DNA from 3 places in the Pseudomonas sp. GW821-FHT11G12 genome. Region 3 is predicted to be linked to each of the others. Evidence: riboswitches for the same ligand, from Rfam matches in the RefSeq annotation. Region 3 holds a riboswitch; each other region holds the start of a gene.
What was found. Region 3 has a riboswitch for cobalamin ahead of AC1RR7_RS07315 (TonB-dependent receptor plug domain-containing protein). Riboswitches for the same ligand answer to the same signal wherever they lie in the genome.

Region 1: another riboswitch for cobalamin. It lies ahead of cobW (cobalamin biosynthesis protein CobW); the one in region 3 lies ahead of AC1RR7_RS07315 (TonB-dependent receptor plug domain-containing protein).
Region 2: another riboswitch for cobalamin. It lies ahead of cobO (cob(I)yrinic acid a,c-diamide adenosyltransferase); the one in region 3 lies ahead of AC1RR7_RS07315 (TonB-dependent receptor plug domain-containing protein).

What each region holds. Positions count from the first base shown of each region.
Region 1 is NZ_JBXARH010000001.1:878,676-884,532, forward strand. It holds gene cobM (precorrin-4 C(11)-methyltransferase) at 1-703, opposite strand, end outside; gene AC1RR7_RS04005 (cobalamin biosynthesis protein) at 795-1,208, opposite strand; gene AC1RR7_RS04010 (CbtA family protein) at 1,205-1,906, opposite strand; gene AC1RR7_RS04015 (CbtB domain-containing protein) at 1,918-2,115, opposite strand; cobalamin riboswitch at 2,238-2,458, opposite strand; cobalamin riboswitch at 3,192-3,404, shown strand; gene cobW (cobalamin biosynthesis protein CobW) at 3,504-4,577, shown strand; gene cobN (cobaltochelatase subunit CobN) at 4,581-5,857, shown strand, end outside.
Region 2 is NZ_JBXARH010000012.1:189,156-195,012, forward strand. It holds gene AC1RR7_RS28300 (PQQ-dependent sugar dehydrogenase) at 1-1,221, opposite strand, end outside; gene AC1RR7_RS28305 (hypothetical protein) at 1,288-1,872, opposite strand; cobalamin riboswitch at 2,039-2,264, shown strand; gene cobO (cob(I)yrinic acid a,c-diamide adenosyltransferase) at 2,346-2,957, shown strand; gene AC1RR7_RS28315 (cobyrinic acid a,c-diamide synthase CobB) at 2,954-4,249, shown strand; gene bluB (5,6-dimethylbenzimidazole synthase) at 4,246-4,896, shown strand; gene cbiB (adenosylcobinamide-phosphate synthase CbiB) at 4,893-5,801, shown strand; gene cobD (threonine-phosphate decarboxylase CobD) at 5,794-5,857, shown strand, end outside.
Region 3 is NZ_JBXARH010000001.1:1,633,571-1,639,427, reverse strand. It holds gene AC1RR7_RS07315 (TonB-dependent receptor plug domain-containing protein) at 1-1,685, opposite strand, end outside; cobalamin riboswitch at 1,778-1,983, opposite strand; gene AC1RR7_RS07310 (hypothetical protein) at 2,092-3,003, opposite strand; gene AC1RR7_RS07305 (LysR family transcriptional regulator) at 3,050-3,967, opposite strand; gene AC1RR7_RS07300 (DoxX family protein) at 4,139-4,579, shown strand; gene AC1RR7_RS07295 (pirin family protein) at 4,667-5,566, shown strand; gene AC1RR7_RS07290 (sulfite exporter TauE/SafE family protein) at 5,591-5,857, opposite strand, start outside.

The DNA.
Region 1 (5,857 bases), 750 kb from region 3:
ATTCACTGAAATGATCGCTGCCCAACACCCGCCCGACCAGAATCAGTGCCGTACGCCGAAACCCCTTGGCGGCCACCTTCGCGGCAATATCCTCCAGCGTCCCGACCACCCAGTCCTGATCCGGCCACGTCGCCCGGTGGATCACTGCGATCGGGCAGTCCGCACCATAGTGCGGCAGCAGTTCGGCGAGGATTTTCTCCAGATGATTGACCCCCAAATGAATCGCCATGGTCGCCCCGTGCTGCGCGAGGTTACCCAGTTCTTCCCCGGCGGGCATTGCGGTCTTGTCCGCGTAACGGGTCAGGATCACGCTTTGCGAGATGTCCGGCAGAGTGAGTTCGGCGCCCAACAACGCCGCACAGGCAGCAGTGGCGGTTACGCCGGGGACAATCTCGAACGGGATGTCCAGCTCGCGCAGATAACGGATCTGCTCGCCGATGGCGCCATACAGGCTCGGATCGCCCGAATGCACCCGCGCCACGTCCTGGCCCTTGGCGTGGGCGGTCTTGATCAGATCGATGATCTGTTCCAGATGCAGTTCGGCGCTGTTGACCACGGTTTCAGCCGAATGACCGTCCAGCACCGCCGCCGGCACCAGCGAACCTGCATAGATGATCACCGGGCAGCTGCGAATCAGTCGCTGACCTTTGACAGTGATCAATTCCGGGTCGCCGGGGCCGGCGCCGATGAAGTAAACGGTCATCGTTGGATCCTGTGAAAGTAGGGCAGGTCGAGGCTTCAAGAGCAGTTCAGATGAAGAATGCTCATGATCGAAAGCGGGGATTATCGGGAATTTACGCCGCGCCGGCCAATGCCAGGGTTGCCTGGGCGTATTTTTGTCTGGAAATCAGCAGTTTTGCCGGGGCCTGGATCAGTTGTTCGGCAAGCGCCAGTGCGGCGCTTTCCGCCACGCCGTAGCAACCGGTGCGTTCGAAAGCGATCTGCGAATGGTGACTCAGGCGTTGCTGATAACTGGCCAGTTCTTCGCTGCTGAAGTACAGCAACGGCAGCGCCAGTTGTGCCGCCAGTTCCTGCAGGCCGGGTTCGTCGCGTTTCAGGTCGATGCTGGCCAGGGCCTTGACCGCCTCGAGTTCGATGCGATGCGCCTGCAGGGCCTGGTCGAGCAAGGCGCGCAGCGTACTGGCCGGGCAGCCGCGCTGGCAGCCCAGGCCGACCACCAGAGTCGGCGCTGCGCTGTCATCGGTCATGCGTGGTATTGACCATCGCTTTTGCGGCGGAACAACCAGGCGCTGATCAGGCCCAGGGCCAGCCAGAACGCCACATTGGTCAGCTGCGAAGCGATTTTGAACTGAGCTTCCAGTGCTTCCGGCGCGAGCATCGAGTGCACTTCCGGTTGCGGGGCGCCGATCACGTGTGGCACAGCGAGAATCGCCACGCCGAGGATCTTCAGCAACCAGTTGCCACCGAACGCGATCAATGCCAGGCCGACAGCGGTCGACGCGGCGGTGCCGATCCACCACATCTGGCGCGACGCCAGGTCTGCGGCAGCGGTGCCTGGCAGCTCAGGTGGCAGGCCAAGGGTTGGAGCGAGCACGAAAGTCGCATAACCGGCCAAACCCCAGAGTAAGCCTTGCGAGGTTTTGGTCGGCGCACGCAGGGTGTACAGACCGGCCAGCATCAGGGCAAAACCCACAGCCACGACCAGATTGCCGCCGGTAGTGGAAAGCACGCGCTGCCAGCCGTCTTCCGGCTCCCAGGCTTCGGCATCGTGGGTGTGGGCGGCGGTGCCGGCAGCGTGTTCGTGAACGGCGGCAACCGGCTCGGCTTTCTCGAAGGTCTCTGCCTGAAGAATCAGCGGCGACACCCAGAAGCTTTGCAGCAACGTCAGGAGCAGGGCGGCCAGAAGGCCGGTGAAACCTGCGGTCTGCGCAATACGCTTGATCATGTCGTCAGGTCTCAGTGGCACGGGAACGCGGCGCTGTGGCGGGTATCGTGAGCGGCGTTGTGAACCGCTTCGATGTGCGAGAAACCGGCGAAATAGACCAGGCTGGCACCCAGGATCGACGCGAAGATCGCAGCGGTCAGGCGTTGGCTCAGGGTGGTGGTGCTGGAGATTTTGTCCGTGTTGCTGCCGGTGCTGCTGATGATCGACATGGCGCTTCCCTCTGGAGTGTCAGCGGGTGAACGGTGCGCATGAAAACCCCTGCGAGTCGGGCACGCAGAGGTTCGAACAGCGCCCGCCCACCGCGGGTTTGTTATGTTCAGTGACGCAAGATGCGTACTGTGTGTTGCGGGCCGGTCTCCGGGCTCACGAGGGGTGGCTGTCTGCCGACCTGCAAGCGTCACCTTCCCATGCCCTTGGGCACAGTGGATCTGACGCTTCGCTCGCTTACCGTTGCGGGGGCAGCACCGGACTGACATGGCTTTAGAGTAAAGCACATGATTCACCGGTTTCCCGTTTCACCCTTTGCAGGGCACCCGTAACAAGTTGTGTAGGAGACCATGGGTTGGGGAATTTAGTCAATTTTGTGGGCATATCCGTTTTTGTGGGCATATCCGTTGCTGCGGTTATGGCCACTTAGGGTTCCGCCCTTACGGCGGGTCACTTTTGGCAAACGCCCCAAAAGTAACCAAAAGGTCTATGCCCTGACGTTCGGCCCTCGCTGTGGCTCGGGTTCCTTCGCTCCGGGATTGATCCGGGGGCATCGCCTACGGTTTGCTTCGCTGCACCTCCTCTCGATGCATGCGGCTGCGCCGCACGGTCGCTGCGCTCCCACCCCCGGATCAATCCCTCCACTCAGCCTGCCGACGGGCCTTGAGATCAAAAGCTTTACTCGAGCTAACGCTCATCGTGGTGAGTGGTGAGTGGTGAGGGGGCTCTTGATCGGGCTTTGCTCTGGCTTTGGCTTTTGATTTTTTGCCCCTTCGGCAGGCCGAGCGGAGGTGTTCATCAGGGGGTAGGCGCGCAGCGCCGTGCGGCGAAGCCGCATACATCGAGAGGAGGTGCAGCGAAGCAAACCGTAGGCGATGCCCCCTGATGGACACCGTAGCGAGGGAACACTGAGCCTCAGCGAAGTGCCGTACGCCGGGGCAAAAGCCTTTTGCTTACTTTTCGGCGTTTGGAAAAGTGAGTCGCTGTAAGAGCGAAACCGCCAGCGGCAGCACCCGAAGCAACGGATATGCTCTCGTTCCCAAACTCCACGAACCATTGACCCATCCCCACACCCTGCGTAGCCTTGCGCTTTCGAGGTTCTTCGGCCCACGCCGAAGCTAAGAAGGGAACGCGGTCCAAGCCGCGGCTGCCCCCGCAACTGTGAACGGTGCTGTTCGCTGCCACGCCACTGCCAACGCTTTGCAAAGCGCCAGCGGGAAGGCGCAGCGAATACCGGGCCCAAAGCCTGAACACCGTCAGCCAGGAGACCTGCCTCGTCACAGATTCTCACTTTCAACCGGGCGGGGTGATCCGGTGGCGAACTCTCCAGGCACGCACCCGTGTTGCCGGTCTCGTCCCGTATGCCCGCCACCTTGCCAAAGGGCATCCGATGAAAACACTGGCCAAACTCCCCGTCACCATCGTCACCGGCTTCCTCGGCTCGGGCAAAACCACCTTGCTGCGGCACATGCTCGACAACGCTCAGGGCCGCCGTATCGCGGTGATCGTCAACGAGTTTGGCGAGCTGGGCATCGACGGTGAAATCCTCAAGCAGTGCACCATCGGCTGCACCGAAGAAGAAGCCACCGGCCGCGTCTACGAACTGGCCAACGGCTGCCTGTGCTGCACGGTTCAGGAAGAGTTCTTCCCGGTGATGCGCGAACTGGTGGCCCGTCGCGGTGACCTCGACCACATCCTCATCGAAACTTCGGGCCTGGCTCTGCCAAAACCGCTGGTGCAAGCCTTCCAGTGGCCGGAAATCCGCAGCGCCTGCACCGTTGACGCGGTGATCACCGTGGTCGACAGCCCGGCCGTGGCCGCCGGCACCTTCGCCGCGTTCCCGGATCAGGTCGATGCCCAGCGCAAACTCGACCCGAACCTGGACCACGAATCACCACTGCACGAACTGTTCGCCGACCAACTGGCCAGCGCCGACCTGGTAATCCTCAACAAGGCCGACCAGACCAGCCCTGAAGACCTCGCTCGCGTACGCCTGGAAGTCGCCGAAGAGCTGCCGCCAGCGGTGAAAATCATCGAAGCCAGCAACGGTCGTCTGCCGCTGGACGTGCTGATTGGTCTGGGTGCCGGGTCCGAAGAGCACATCGACAGCCGCCACAGCCATCACGATCACCACCACGGTGAAGGCGATGACGATCATGACGACCACGATCACGATGCTTTCGATTCGATCTCCATCGAACTGCCGCAAGCCGACGAAAGCCTGTTGCTCGATGCGCTGACGCAACTGGTGGTTCAGCACGGCATCCTGCGGGTCAAAGGCTTCGCGGCGATCCCGAACAAGCCGATGCGCTTGCTGATCCAGGGCGTGGGCACGCGTTTCGACAAGCATTTCGACCGTCAATGGGGCGCCGATGAGGCACGTGTGACGCGTCTGGTGTTGATCGGCCAGGAACTGGACGCGGCCAAGCTCGAAGCGCAATTGCGCGCCGCGCTCAGCGTTTAAGCCATGCACCTGCTCAGGACCCAGCCCGGCGGTTTCGTGTCGGATGACAACATTGCCGATCTAGGACAAACCCCCGCCGAGCTGGTGATCCTGTGCAGCGGCGACTCCAGCCTTGCGCTGCTCGCCGAAGCCGCGCAGCAGCTGCCCGAAGATTACCCGAGCGTGCGGCTGGCCAACCCGATGCAGGTGCAGAACCATGCGTCGGTCGACCTCTACGTTGACGAAGTGCTGCGCCACGCCAAGGTCATTCTGATTTCGCTGCATGGCGGCATCGCTTATTGGCGTTATGGCGTCGAGCGGCTGGTCGAGTTGTCCGAGCGTGGCGTGCAGGTGATTCTGGTGCCGGGCGATGACCGTCCCGACCCGGAGCTCAGCGACTTGAGCACCGTGGGCGCCGAGGATCGTGACCGGCTCTGGCAGTTCCTGCGTCAGGGCGGCATGGGCAATGCGCTGGACTTCTTCCGCTGTCTGGCCAATCGCTGGCTGGCGCGGGATTACGTGTGGGGCAAGCCGCAAACGCTGCCGCGCACGGCGATTTACCACCCAAACAAAAACACCGCCGCACTGAGCGACTGGCAAACCGATTGGCTGCCCGGTCAACCGGTCGCGGCGGTGTTGTTTTATCGCTCGCATTTGCAAGCGGCCAACACGGCGTTTATCGACGTGTTCTGCCAACGGTTGCAGGCTGCCGGACTCAATCCGCTGCCGATCGCCGTTGCCAGTTTGAAAGAGCCCGGTTGCCTGTCGGTGGTCGAGGACTGGCTGGATGAGGTCGAGGCTGGGGTGATTTTGAACACCACCGGTTTCGCCCAGTCCAGCCCGGAAGCGCCACATCTGCGGCCGTTCCGTCGCAACATTCCGGTGATCCAGGCGATCTGCGCCCAGGACAACGAGCCCGGTTGGCGCGAGAGCGAGCAGGGCCTCGGCCCTCGGGATCTGGCGATGCACATCGCATTGCCGGAGCTGGACGGTAGGATTATCAGCCGACCGATCAGCTTCAAGGATCTGGCGTGGCGCAGCGAGCGCAGTCAGTCCGATGTCGTGTGTTATCGGGCCCAACCCGAGCGCATGGATTTTGTGGCCGAACTGGCGCGGCGCTGGGTCGATCTGGCGCGGGTGCCGAACGCTGAAAAACGTATCGCGCTAATCCTCGCCAACTACCCGACCCGTGACGGGCGCATCGGCAACGGCGTCGGCCTCGACACGCCGGCCGCTGCGCTGAATATCCTGCGGGCATTGCAAGCAGAAGGTTATCCGCTGCCGGCCGAATTGCCGGACAG
Region 2 (5,857 bases), on a different contig from region 3:
CCCCAAAGCGTTCTCGTCCTTGTCGAGGAAGCCGGTCAGCACGTCCACTGGCGTTCCGTTCGGTTTGCCTGCGGCAAACGGGACGAAGATTACCTTGTAGCCACTGTGCGGCTTGCGATTCCACGAGCCATGCTGGCCGATGAACGCGCCCTCCTTGAATTGTGCTGGCAACGCGTTGCCCTCGGCGAACGCCAGCCCCAGTGAGGCGGTATGCGGCCCGACGGCGTAGTCGGGAGCGATAGCCTTGGCCACCATCTCTGGCTGTTGTGGTTCGACGCGGACATCGACATGCTGGCCGTAATAGCTGAATGGCCAGCCATAAAACCCGCCGTCCTTGACCGAGGTGATGTAGTCCGGCACCAGGTCGCTGCCGATCTCGTCCCGTTCGTTCACTGCTGTCCACAGCGCGCCGCTTTTGGGTTCCCAGGCCAGACCGTTGGGATTGCGGATGCCCGAGGCGAAGATCCGGTGATTGCCGGTCGCACGGTCCACTTCCCAGATTGCCGCGCGGCCTTCTTCCTGATCCAGGCCGTTTTCGCCGACGTTACTGTTCGAGCCGACTGTGACGTACAGCTTGCTGCCGTCCTTGCTGGCGATGACGTTCTTGGTCCAGTGATGGTTGAGCGGGCCGCCCGGCAGATCCACGACCTTGATCGGCTGGTTCTTGATCTCGGTTGCGCCGGGTTCGTAGTGAAAGCGCAGCAAGCGGTCGGTGTCGGCGACGTACAGATCGTTGCCGACCAGGGTCATACCGAACGGAGAATTCAGATTTTGTAGAAATACCGTGCGGGTTTCGGCCACGCCATCGTGATCAGCGTCGCGCAACAGGGTGATGCGATTCGGGCTGGGAACCCCGGCGCCGGCGCGGCCCATGATTTTCTTCGTCACCCAGCCACGTATCCCGTTGCCATCGTCCGGTTTCGGCGGGGCATTGGTTTCCGCCACCAGCACATCGCCGTTCGGCAGCACGTAGAGCCAGCGCGGGTGATCGAGATTCTCGGCAAACGCCGCCACCTGAGTGCCTGCCGCTGGCGTCGGTTTCGCACCCGCCGGCCAGCCGATCGCCGGGGCGATGTTCACCGTCGGGATCAGGGTCTTGTTCGGTTCGGGCAGTTTGGGAGACGGGCCGGTGCCGTCCGAGACTTGCAGGCTGGAGGATTCACCACAGGCGGTGAGCCCTCCGGCGAGTGCGATGACGAAAACGAGGTGGGGCTTGCGCATTACTGATCTTCCCTATGAATGCATTCCTAATCATAGATAAGTACACAAGCCCGATGGTTCAACCGCTCAGCCGCGTGCCTCCTTGAACAGTACGGCAATGCCGGGGTGGTAGTTGCCGGCCTCGCTGCGCAATTTGCGATAGGCGTAGGGGAAATACCAGGCGACGGCGCAGGTGTGTTCCTTTTGCAGGTCGTCGACCATGTCCTGCAGTTCCTCGGGGCTGGCGCTGTGCTGGGCTTTCTGTGGGGCGACGAACAGGCAGCCGAGCTTGAGATCGCTGGCGTAGCTGATGCGCTTGGCGTCGCTGGTGATATCGGCCAGGGCCTGGGTCAGATTCAGGCTGTTGACGCGCGGCCAGCGTTGCGTCGCCTGGATGTAGGCGCGATCTTCGGCGCCGGCCAGGAACAGGTCGGCGCGGGCATTGCGCTCGCCTTCCTCGTTCTGCTTGCGGGTGGCGGTGTCGCGCAGGGTGACGAGTTCGGCCATCCACGCGGCGGCGGACAACAGGCCGAGGTTGGCTTTTTCGTCATGCCAGTACGGCGTGTCGTTGTCGCCGCGCACGGCGTTGTAGCGGTCGATACAGTCAAACCAGCGTTCCAGCACCGGGCGCAGGAATTCCAGCCGCGGATTGCTGATGATCATGCCTTGCATGGTGCTCTCCCTTGTTATTGTGATGTGCTCTCTGCATTCAAAAAGCATGGCTCTTTGATATCACTGCTGGCAGTGTGGCACAAGATTGGCGTCAGATAATTGATCGACGGCAGTTATTCGCTTTCAGGGGGCCTCTTCATTTGACGCTCCACCCCCAACCCTCTAACCTTCGCGGCTTGTTTCAGGTGCTCTGTGACCGCTGTCGACAGAGTGAAACAGGGAAGCCGGTGAGGATTGTCTTCAAGCGAAGAACCATCACGATCCCGGCGCTGCCCCCGCAACGGTAAATGAGTAAAAGCTGCGTCCGATGCCACTGCTGCAAAGCGGGAAGGCGCGCAGCCAGGCCAAGGCCGCTCATGAGCCCGGAGACCGGCCTGATCCATCCAGCGGCATCACGGTGGGCGATGCCAGGCTTGTTGCCGTCTATTCTTGTGCCTGCCCGCCGTTATCCAGCCTCAACGGAGAGCTCCCCCATGACTGATTCCCCCGAACGCGACGAGCGCCACCTGGCGCGCATGCAGCGCAAAAAAGCCGTGATCGACGAGCGCATCGCCAATTCGCCAGACGAATGCGGCCTGGTGCTGGTGCTGACCGGCAATGGCAAAGGCAAAAGCAGCTCGGCGTTCGGCATGCTCGCCCGCGCCATGGGTCACGGCATGCAGTGCGGCGTGGTGCAGTTCATCAAGGGCCGTAACAGCACCGGGGAAGAGCTGTTCTTCCGCCGCTTCCCCGAGCAGGTACGTTTTCATGTGATGGGCGAAGGTTTCACCTGGGAAACCCAGGATCGCCAGCGCGACATCGCCGCTGCCGAAGCTGCATGGGAAGTGTCCCGCGAACTGCTGCGTGATCCGTCGATCGGTCTGGTGGTGCTCGATGAGCTGAACATCGCTCTCAAGCACGGTTACCTCGATCTGGATCAGGTGCTCAGCGATCTGCAGGCCCGTCCGCCGATGCAGCATGTGATCGTCACCGGCCGCGCTGCCAAGCCGGAAATGATCGAGATGGGCGACACCGTCACCGAAATGGGCATGATCAAACACGCCTTCCAGGCCGGTATCAAAGCGCAGAAAGGCGTCGAACTTTGAATCAACCACGTCACTGCCCGGCGGTATTGATCGCCGCGCCGGCCTCCGGCCAGGGCAAGACCACCGTCACCGCCGCGCTGGCCCGTCTGCACCGCAATCAGGGGCGCAAGGTTCGCGTATTCAAATGCGGCCCGGACTTTCTCGACCCGATGATCCTCGAGCGCGCCAGCGGTGCGCCGGTCTATCAACTGGACATGTGGATGGTCGGCGAGCAGGAAAGTCGACGTCTGTTGTGGGAGGCCGCCGCTGAAGCCGATCTGATCCTGATCGAAGGCGTGATGGGCTTGTTCGACGGCACACCGTCGAGCGCCGACCTGGCGCGGCATTTCGGCGTGCCGGTACTCGGCGTGATCGACGGCACGGCCATGGCCCAGACGTTCGGCGCGCTGGCGCTGGGTCTGGCGCGCTATCAGCCGGACCTGCCGTTCGCCGGCGTGCTGGCCAACCGCGTCGGCACCGTGCGCCATGCGCAATTGCTCGAAGGCAGCCTCACTGAAGGTCTGCGCTGGTACGGCGCGTTGTCCCGGGAAACCGGGATCGAACTGCCAAGTCGCCATCTCGGTCTGGTGCAGGCCAGCGAACTCAATGACCTCGATGTGCGCCTCGACGCCGCCGCCGAAGCGCTGGCCAGCACCTGCGAGGTAGCGCTGCCACCGGCCGTCGAATTCGCCGCACCGGAAATCGTGAAGACCGAAAGACTGCTCGACGGCGTGCGGATTGCCGTCGCCCGTGACGAGGCGTTTGCCTTCACCTATGGCGCCAGTCTCGATCTGTTGCGGGCGATGGGCGCGGAGTTGAGTTTCTTCTCGCCGATCCGCGATACGCAATTGCCCGAGGCCGACAGCTTGTACCTGCCTGGCGGTTATCCGGAATTGCATCACGTGGCCTTGTCGCAGAACACCGACATGCTCAAAGCGATCCGTGCGCATCACGCCGCCGGCAAACCGCTGCTCGCCGAATGTGGCGGCATGCTCTATCTGCTGGATTCGTTGACCGATGTCGAAGGCACCCGCGCTGATTTGGTCGGCCTGCTGAGTGGCGATGCCGTGATGCAGAAACGTCTGGCCGCGCTGGCCTTGCAAGAGGTCGACATGCCGGAAGGCCTGTTGCGCGGCCACACCTATCACCATTCCCTGACCACCACCGAACTGACACCCATTGCCCGTGGCCACAGCCCCAATGGCGGGCGCGGTGCCGAAGCGGTGTACCGGGAAGGGCGGATGACCGCCTCGTACGTGCACTTTTACTTCCCGTCGAATCCGTCGGCGATTGCCGCACTGTTGGTGCCATGACCGACAACGCATTCACTGAAACCGAGCGCGAAGCGGTCTACCGCGCCATCGCCGAACGCCGCGACATGCGCCACTTCAGCGGCGGCACGGTCGAGCCTGAATTGCTGCGCCGATTGCTTGAAGCCGCACATCAGGCGCCGAGCGTTGGCCTGATGCAGCCGTGGCGCTTCATCCGTATCAGCGACCGCGCTTTGCGTGGCCAGATCCAGGATCTTGTAGAGGAAGAACGAGTACGCACCGCCGAAGCCCTCGGCGAGCGCAGCGACGAGTTCATGAAGCTCAAGGTCGAAGGCATCAATGACTGTGCGGAAGTGTTGGTCGCAGCCTTGATGGACGATCGCGAGCGACACATTTTCGGCCGTCGCACGCTGCCGGAAATGGACATGGCCTCATTGTCCTGCGCGATCCAGAACCTGTGGCTGGCGGCGCGTGCCGAAGGCTTGGGCATGGGCTGGGTGTCGCTGTTCGAACCGCAGGCGCTGGCCGATCTGCTGAAACTGCCGGCCGGGGCCAAGCCGCTGGCGGTTCTTTGTCTGGGCCCGGTCAAGGAATTCTATCCGGCGCCGATGCTGGTACTCGAAGGGTGGGCGCAGGCGCGTCCGCTCAATGAGCTGCTGTATGAAAACTTCTGGGGAGTGAGTCAATGAGTGTGGCGTTGTTGAGTGTCGCCGCGGTCGCGCTGGATGCGCTGCTGGGTGAACCGAAACGCTGGCATCCGCTGGTGGCGTTCGGCAATTTCGCTGGACGCATCGAGCAACGATTCAATAGCGGCGGTCGCGGCTGGCGCAGCCATGGCGTCACCGCGTGGGTGATCGCGGTGCTGCCGCTGACCCTGCTGGCCACGGCATTGTCCTGGGCGCCGTATGTGGGCTGGGTGGTCGAGATTCTCGCGCTGTATTGCGCCCTCGGCATGCGCAGTCTCGGCGAGCACGTCGAGCCGGTGGCCAAGGCCCTGCGCAGCGATGATCTGGAAGAAGCGCGCAAACGCGTGGGTTATCTGGTCAGCCGTCAGACCAGTGAACTGGACAGCACCGCTGTCGCCCGCGCCGCCACTGAATCGGTGCTGGAGAACGGCAGCGATGCAGTGTTCGCCGCACTGTTCTGGTTTGCCGTGGCCGGTGCGCCGGGCGTGGTGCTCTATCGTCTGAGCAATACGCTCGACGCGATGTGGGGCTATCGCAACGAACGCTTCGAGCGTTTCGGCTGGGCGGCGGCGAAGATCGACGACGTCCTCAACTACATTCCTGCGCGGCTGGTGGCGTTGACCTACGCGCTGCTGGGCAAGACCCGACTGGCGCTGAAATGCTGGCGCACCCAGGCGCCGAAATGGGACAGCCCGAACGCAGGTCCAGTGATGGCTGCCGGCGCGGGTGCGCTGGGCGTCGAGTTGGGCGGGCCGGCGATTTACCACGGCGAGCTGCACGAGCGTCCGCAACTGGGCGAGGGCTTGCCGGCGGATGCAGATTCCATCGATCGCGGCTGGCAATTGGTCCAGCGCGGGGTATGGTTATGGCTGCTGATTCTCTGCGTGGGGGCTGAATTCTATGCTTGAGCACGGTGGCCGGCTGCGCAGGGCGGCGCTCGAATACGGCATCGCTGAAGAAGACT
Region 3 (5,857 bases):
ACCGACTCGTAACCGATGCGCGAGCGGGCGAAGAAGCTCGGCACATCGTTCAGCGTCACCCCGGCGCGCGATTCGGTGAGGTTGCGAGTCATGTCCGCTTGCAGGCTCCATTGCTCGTTGAGCGCCAGTTTCGCGTCCGCCTCGAAACCGCGCATCTGGATCCGCCCCTGGCCGTTGACCCACTGGATGTCGTCGAGGGTGATCAGGTCGTCGATCTTGCGTTTGAACAGGGTAACGCTGGCACTGAACTCGCGGTCGAGCAGCAGGCCTTTGTAGTCGAGACCGAGTTCGGCGTTGCGACTTTTCTCCGGTTTCAGGTTGCGGTTACCCAACTCGTCACCCGGTTCGTTGACGAACAGTTGCTCGGCGTTCGGCAGTTTGTAGGCCGTGCCGTACTGGCCGCGCAGTGCCCAGTGTTCATTGAGGTCATACAGCGAAGTGAGCATGCCGACCGTGGCGCTGTCGCCGCCGCTCATGGCTTCGTGACGAATGCCGATGCTCGGGTGCCAGTCGGGCAGGGCGTCGATCTGCGGGCGCAACTGGGTGTACAGCGCGTGGGCTTCTGCCTTGTCATTGTCGATGATCAGCACATCGTCCTGGCCTTTGAACCATTGGTTGTCCGTACCGAACACCAGCACATGGCCGCCGGGCAATTCAGCCTTGCCTTCGGTCTGCACACCCCAGTCGGTGAAGCCCCAGTAGTCGTTGTGATTGATGGTTCTGGTGCCGCCATTGGCGGTGTTGTTGATGCGCGTGTAGCGGGTGTCCCAGTCGTTGATGTGGCCTTTGACGAAGTAGCTCAGGCGCTCGTTGATGTTCTGTTCGAAGGTCGCCGTGGCGATCTGCTGGACGCGGTCGTTGGTGGTCTTGTGGTTGTCGACCGGGCGGGCGAAGTCGAGGTTGGCGTCGGCGTATTGGTAGAACAGCTCCATGCGCGCGTCGTCGCCAAAGGACTGAATCGCCTTGCCGCCGAAGGTGGTGACTTCGTAGGCGCGCTTCTTTTCGCTGTCGTTCTTGATGTCGCGATTGCGAAACGGCTGATAGCCGTCCGAGACGTTATGACTGACGTAGGCCAGCAAGCCCAGGTCGCCGAAACCGTTGGTGAAGATGTTCTCGACCCGCGCATCCTCGGTGGTGCCACCGAAGGTATCCACGCCCATGTTCACTTCGCCGGAGGCTTTGCGGCTCTGCGGGCTGCGAGTCACGATGTTGATCACGCCGGACACGGCCTGAGTGCCGAACAGCAGGCTCTGCCCACCCTTGAGCACTTCGATGCGTTCGATGGCGTTGGCCGGCAGGGTGTCCAGGTACAGGCCGCCGTACAGGCGATTGTTCAGACGCACGCCGTCGAGCAGGATCAGCGTGTCATCGTTGCGCCCGCCCAGCAGGGAATAGGTGCCGTAGTCGAACGGGCCGTTTTTCGGCGCGACGTACAGGCCGGGAATGAACATCTGCATGACGCGGCTGACATCGGCGCTGGGGCCGGCGCGCTCGATCTGCTCGCGGGTGACGATCTCGACCTTGCTGCCGAATTGCGCCATGTCGGCCACGGTCGTGGACTCCACGGACGGCGCGGAAACGATTTGCTGAGTGAGTTCGAGCGGCGCGTCGTCCGCCAGCAACAGGGGGCTGAACAGACAGCCAAGCAACAGGGATGGAGCCGGAGTGTTGAAAGGTCGAATCATTGTCTTCTCGAAAGGATCTTCGCAGAAGAGCATGCAGGAGAAGGCATCGCGCACACGCCGACACCGGCCCATGCCCGCCCACCGCAGGATTTTGCCAAACAGAATTTCAGGCCGGTCTCCGGGCTTGCGCGTATGGATGCTTTCACCTTCCCATGGCCGTCTGGCCACAGTGGTGTGTCGAAAGCATCACGCGCCTACCGTTGCGGGGGCAGCACCGGACTTGTTCGAAAAGAACGTACCGGTTTCCCGTTTCACCCCATGCACGGCGGCATGGGACACCTGAAACAGGGCGGCATCTGAACATTCGGATGACCGCTCGTCAACTTCGTTGAAGGATGTAAAGCTCCTGCGACGCAGGCGCGAGATTGCGGCGAACCCTGATAATTGAATCACTGAAGTTCTGGTTCTAGTGAACGTTCGAGAGCATAAACACCGAGATAATCCCCGCGCCGAGTACAAACATCATTATGAAGATAATGTTCAGTTTGAGCCGGTTTGAACTTTCGAGTTTATTGAGCCTGACGACCAGGTCGTCCACTTGGGCCGAAGTTGCCAGTCCCTTTACCGCATTGGCCAGCGCTTGCGGGGAGATGGAGTTGTCCGGTTTATTTTCCATAGGGTGGGTTTTTAATCGAATTTCACCCTTCACCTTGGCCAATCTGAGGGCAACCGCGACCACCAGAAGAGGTGTTGCCATTAATTGAAGGAGTTTCAGGTACCGTTCGTAGACGTAGGCAGCGTATTGCGTTTTGTGTAATGCCTGAGCCTGTTCCTCGTAATCGGCGTAGGCCCGTTTGAAGCGCTTCACTTGTTCAACGATCAGCGGATCGGAAAATCTTTCAGCCTCTGGAAAAACGCTGTCGTAATTCATGAAAACGTTTCTGTCTACTTTAGTGTCCACGCGGTTTACAGGACGAATTTTTTGAAACAGATCACAGGCGCTAGCGAGCTGCTGGGCTGATTCGCGCTCCAGTACGTCGTCTTTTTTCACTGAAATTGGCAAGCAGATTCTGGCATCGCTTAACTCGTCTGCTGCGATATTCAGGGACTGGGCAGAAAGCTGACCAAAGGTTTCTTCCACTCTCAGGTTTGAAAGCTTTGAGTCCAGGCCAACCTGGATAAATTGAAATATGAGGCCCATCGAGCCCGCGATGATCCAGGCGTAATCAACTCTTTTCCAACCAATGTCATTCAGCCGGCTTGGCAATAAACGGCTTTGCCAAACGAACAACCCGCAAAAACAAATAAACAGACCCAGAATTCCGAGAATGGCGTAAGCCGAATACTCGAACATTTCTTTGATCAAAGATAACTCCATGTCGTGCTCTTTTTTCAGTGAAATATCAATTGGTTTCGCGGGCGCTTCAGACAGCCGTCACGTGCGCCTTGCCTTGTTGTACAAACCGCTCGATCAACCACCGCGCCGCCGGCCCCGGTGGCACATCGGTACGGTAGATCGCATCGAAGGTGTATTGCCCGCTGGCGTACTCCGACAAATCCAGTTGTACCAGTCGGCCGCTGTCCAGATCCTCCTGAATCATCGGCTTCGGCATATTCCCCCAGCCGATGCCCTCGCGCAGCAACATGTGTTTGGCACCCAGGTCCGCCAGGCGCCAGGTGCGGTTGCTCAGCACGGCGAACTCCCTGTCTTTGGTCAGGCGTGAGCGATCGGACAGCACCAGTTGCGTATGCTCACGTCCGGCACCGGGAACGTTGGCTTCGCCCGAAGCCAGCGGATGATTTGGCGCTGCCACCGGAATCAGCTCGACGCTGCCGATGCCGATTCTTTCGATACCGTTGATGCCGTCGTTCATGGGCCCGCTGACGCCGACCACCGCGCCGCGATTGATCACCCGTTCAGTCACGGCGCCGAGTGCTTCCATGTGCAGGTGCAGGGCGACGGTGGGGAATTCTTCCCGAAAGGATTTCAGCGCATCCACCACGCGCTCGGCGGGCAACATCACGTCGAGCACCACGTGCACTTCGGCTTCCAGCCCCTGAAGCAGGCCTTTGACCTTGGCTCGCAAACCGTGCACGCCGTTGGCGATGGTCCGGGCCTCGGCCAGCACGGTGCGGCCGGCGTCGGTCAGTTGCGGCTTGCGGGTGGTTTCACGATCGAACAAGGTGACGCCCAATTGCATCTCAAGGTTGGCGATCGAGTAGCTGATCACCGACGTCGCCCGGTGAAGCTTGCGCGCAGCGGCTGCAAAACTGCCGACTTCGACGACAGTCAGGAATACGCGCAGTTGATCGAGTGTCGGTGTGCCTGGATCGGAGATCATGCCTGTGTCCTTGAGTCGCCATGGGCGCGTTACCGTGGAATATGTAGCTTACCTATTTTATCGAACGTAATGATCTAAATTAGTCGGCTATTCAGATGAGCTGCCGAGGCGCAACATTTCTTCATCCGGACGGTTCAAGTCGAACCGGACCCCATTGAAGGAAATACTCCCATGGCTACTTCTGCAAACATCGCTCAAGCACAGGCTTCTGAACAGAACGCTTCCGACACCAAACAAGCTTCGGCTGCCTTGATTGGCCGCGTATTGCTCAGCGTGATTTTCATTCTCTCCGGTTTTTCCAAACTGGCCGCTCCGGCCATGATGATCGGTTACATCGGCTCGGTGGGCCTGCCGCTTCCACAAGTTGCACTGGCAGTGGCGATCATCGTTGAAGTCGGTGGTGGCCTGGCGCTGATCGCCGGATACCGCACCCGCACCGTCGCCGCTGTGCTGGCTGCGTTCAGCGTGTTCACCGCACTGGCCTTCCACAGTGCACTGGCTGACCAGAACCAGTTCATCCACTTCTTCAAGAACATCGCCATGGCCGGTGGCCTGTTGCAGGTCGTGGCCTTCGGTGCCGGCCGCTTCAGCCTCGACGCTCGTCGCGGTTGATACCCGAGCGCGGTGAAGGACAGGTTCCTTCACCGCGTTTCAGCATTTTTTGTTGGCCGTACCCCGCGACAGAACCGAGTAATCATCATGACCGTTCAGCAACAACTTTCTGGCTACACCCGTGAAACCCATACCCTCCGAGCAATCCGTTATCGCACCAGCGGCAGTGGGCATGGCGCGATCGTGCGACTGATGAGCCCTTCGGATCTGGGGCATCTGATCAAGCCGTTTGTGTTCCTCGATCTGTTTGAAGGCGAGGCCTCGTTCATTCACGGCATGCCGATGCATCCGCATTCGGGGATCGCTACCGTCACGGTGATTACCGAAGGCAACTTGCGTTTCGAGGACGCCGAGTCAGGCAAGGGCATGATCGATTACGGCGGTGTCGAGTGGATGCGGGCGGGCGGCGGTGTCTGGCACGGCAAGGAAATGTCGGTGGGTACTTCGGAGCGGGTTCAGGGCTTTCAACTGTGGGTGGCGCTGCCTCCAGAGCTGGAAAACGCCAGTGTCGACAGCCAATACCTTGAGTCCGGCGCGATGCCTGAAGTGGGGCCGGCGCGGGTGATTCTCGGCTTGCACCAAGGTGTCCAGAGCCCGGTTAGAGCGCCTGCGGGAATGAATTACTTGTTGGTCACGCTGGGTGCCGGGGAATCCTGGACGTACACCCCACCCGAAGGTCACGAGTCGTTATGGCTGAGTGTCAGCCGTGGATTGCTGGCGGCGCCGGATCTGGTCAGCGCGGGTGAAATGGCGGTCTTCGAACCTGGCAACGGCGCCGTGACGCTAAAGGCCATGCGCGAAGGCACGGTGTTCGTGATCGGCTCGGCGCAACCACATCCCTATGACCTGGCGCTGGGAAACTACTCCGTGCACACCAACCCGCAAGCCTTGCGAGAGGGTGAGGCGAAGATTGCGGAAATCGGTGGGCGGTTGCGTGAGTATCTCAAACAGTCGGACGGGTCGGCTGCCGTGCCGGTGTTCAAGTAAACCGGATCTGACCTGAGAATTCACTCAGGCCATGTATCCCTCGACACCATCCCACAACAGTTTCAGCGCTGTGACTACCAGCAAGCCATAACAGGCGCGGTACATCTGGCGCTGATCCAGTCTGGCGTGCAGCCGCCAGCCCAGCCAGACCCCGCTGGGTACGGCGAGCAGGCTGACGAACATCAGCGTCAGGACGTTGCCGCTGGGTTTGGCCAGCAGCAGCCAGGGTACGGCTTTAAGCAGATTGCCGACCGTGAAAAACAGGCTGGTCGTTCCGGCATACATCTGTTT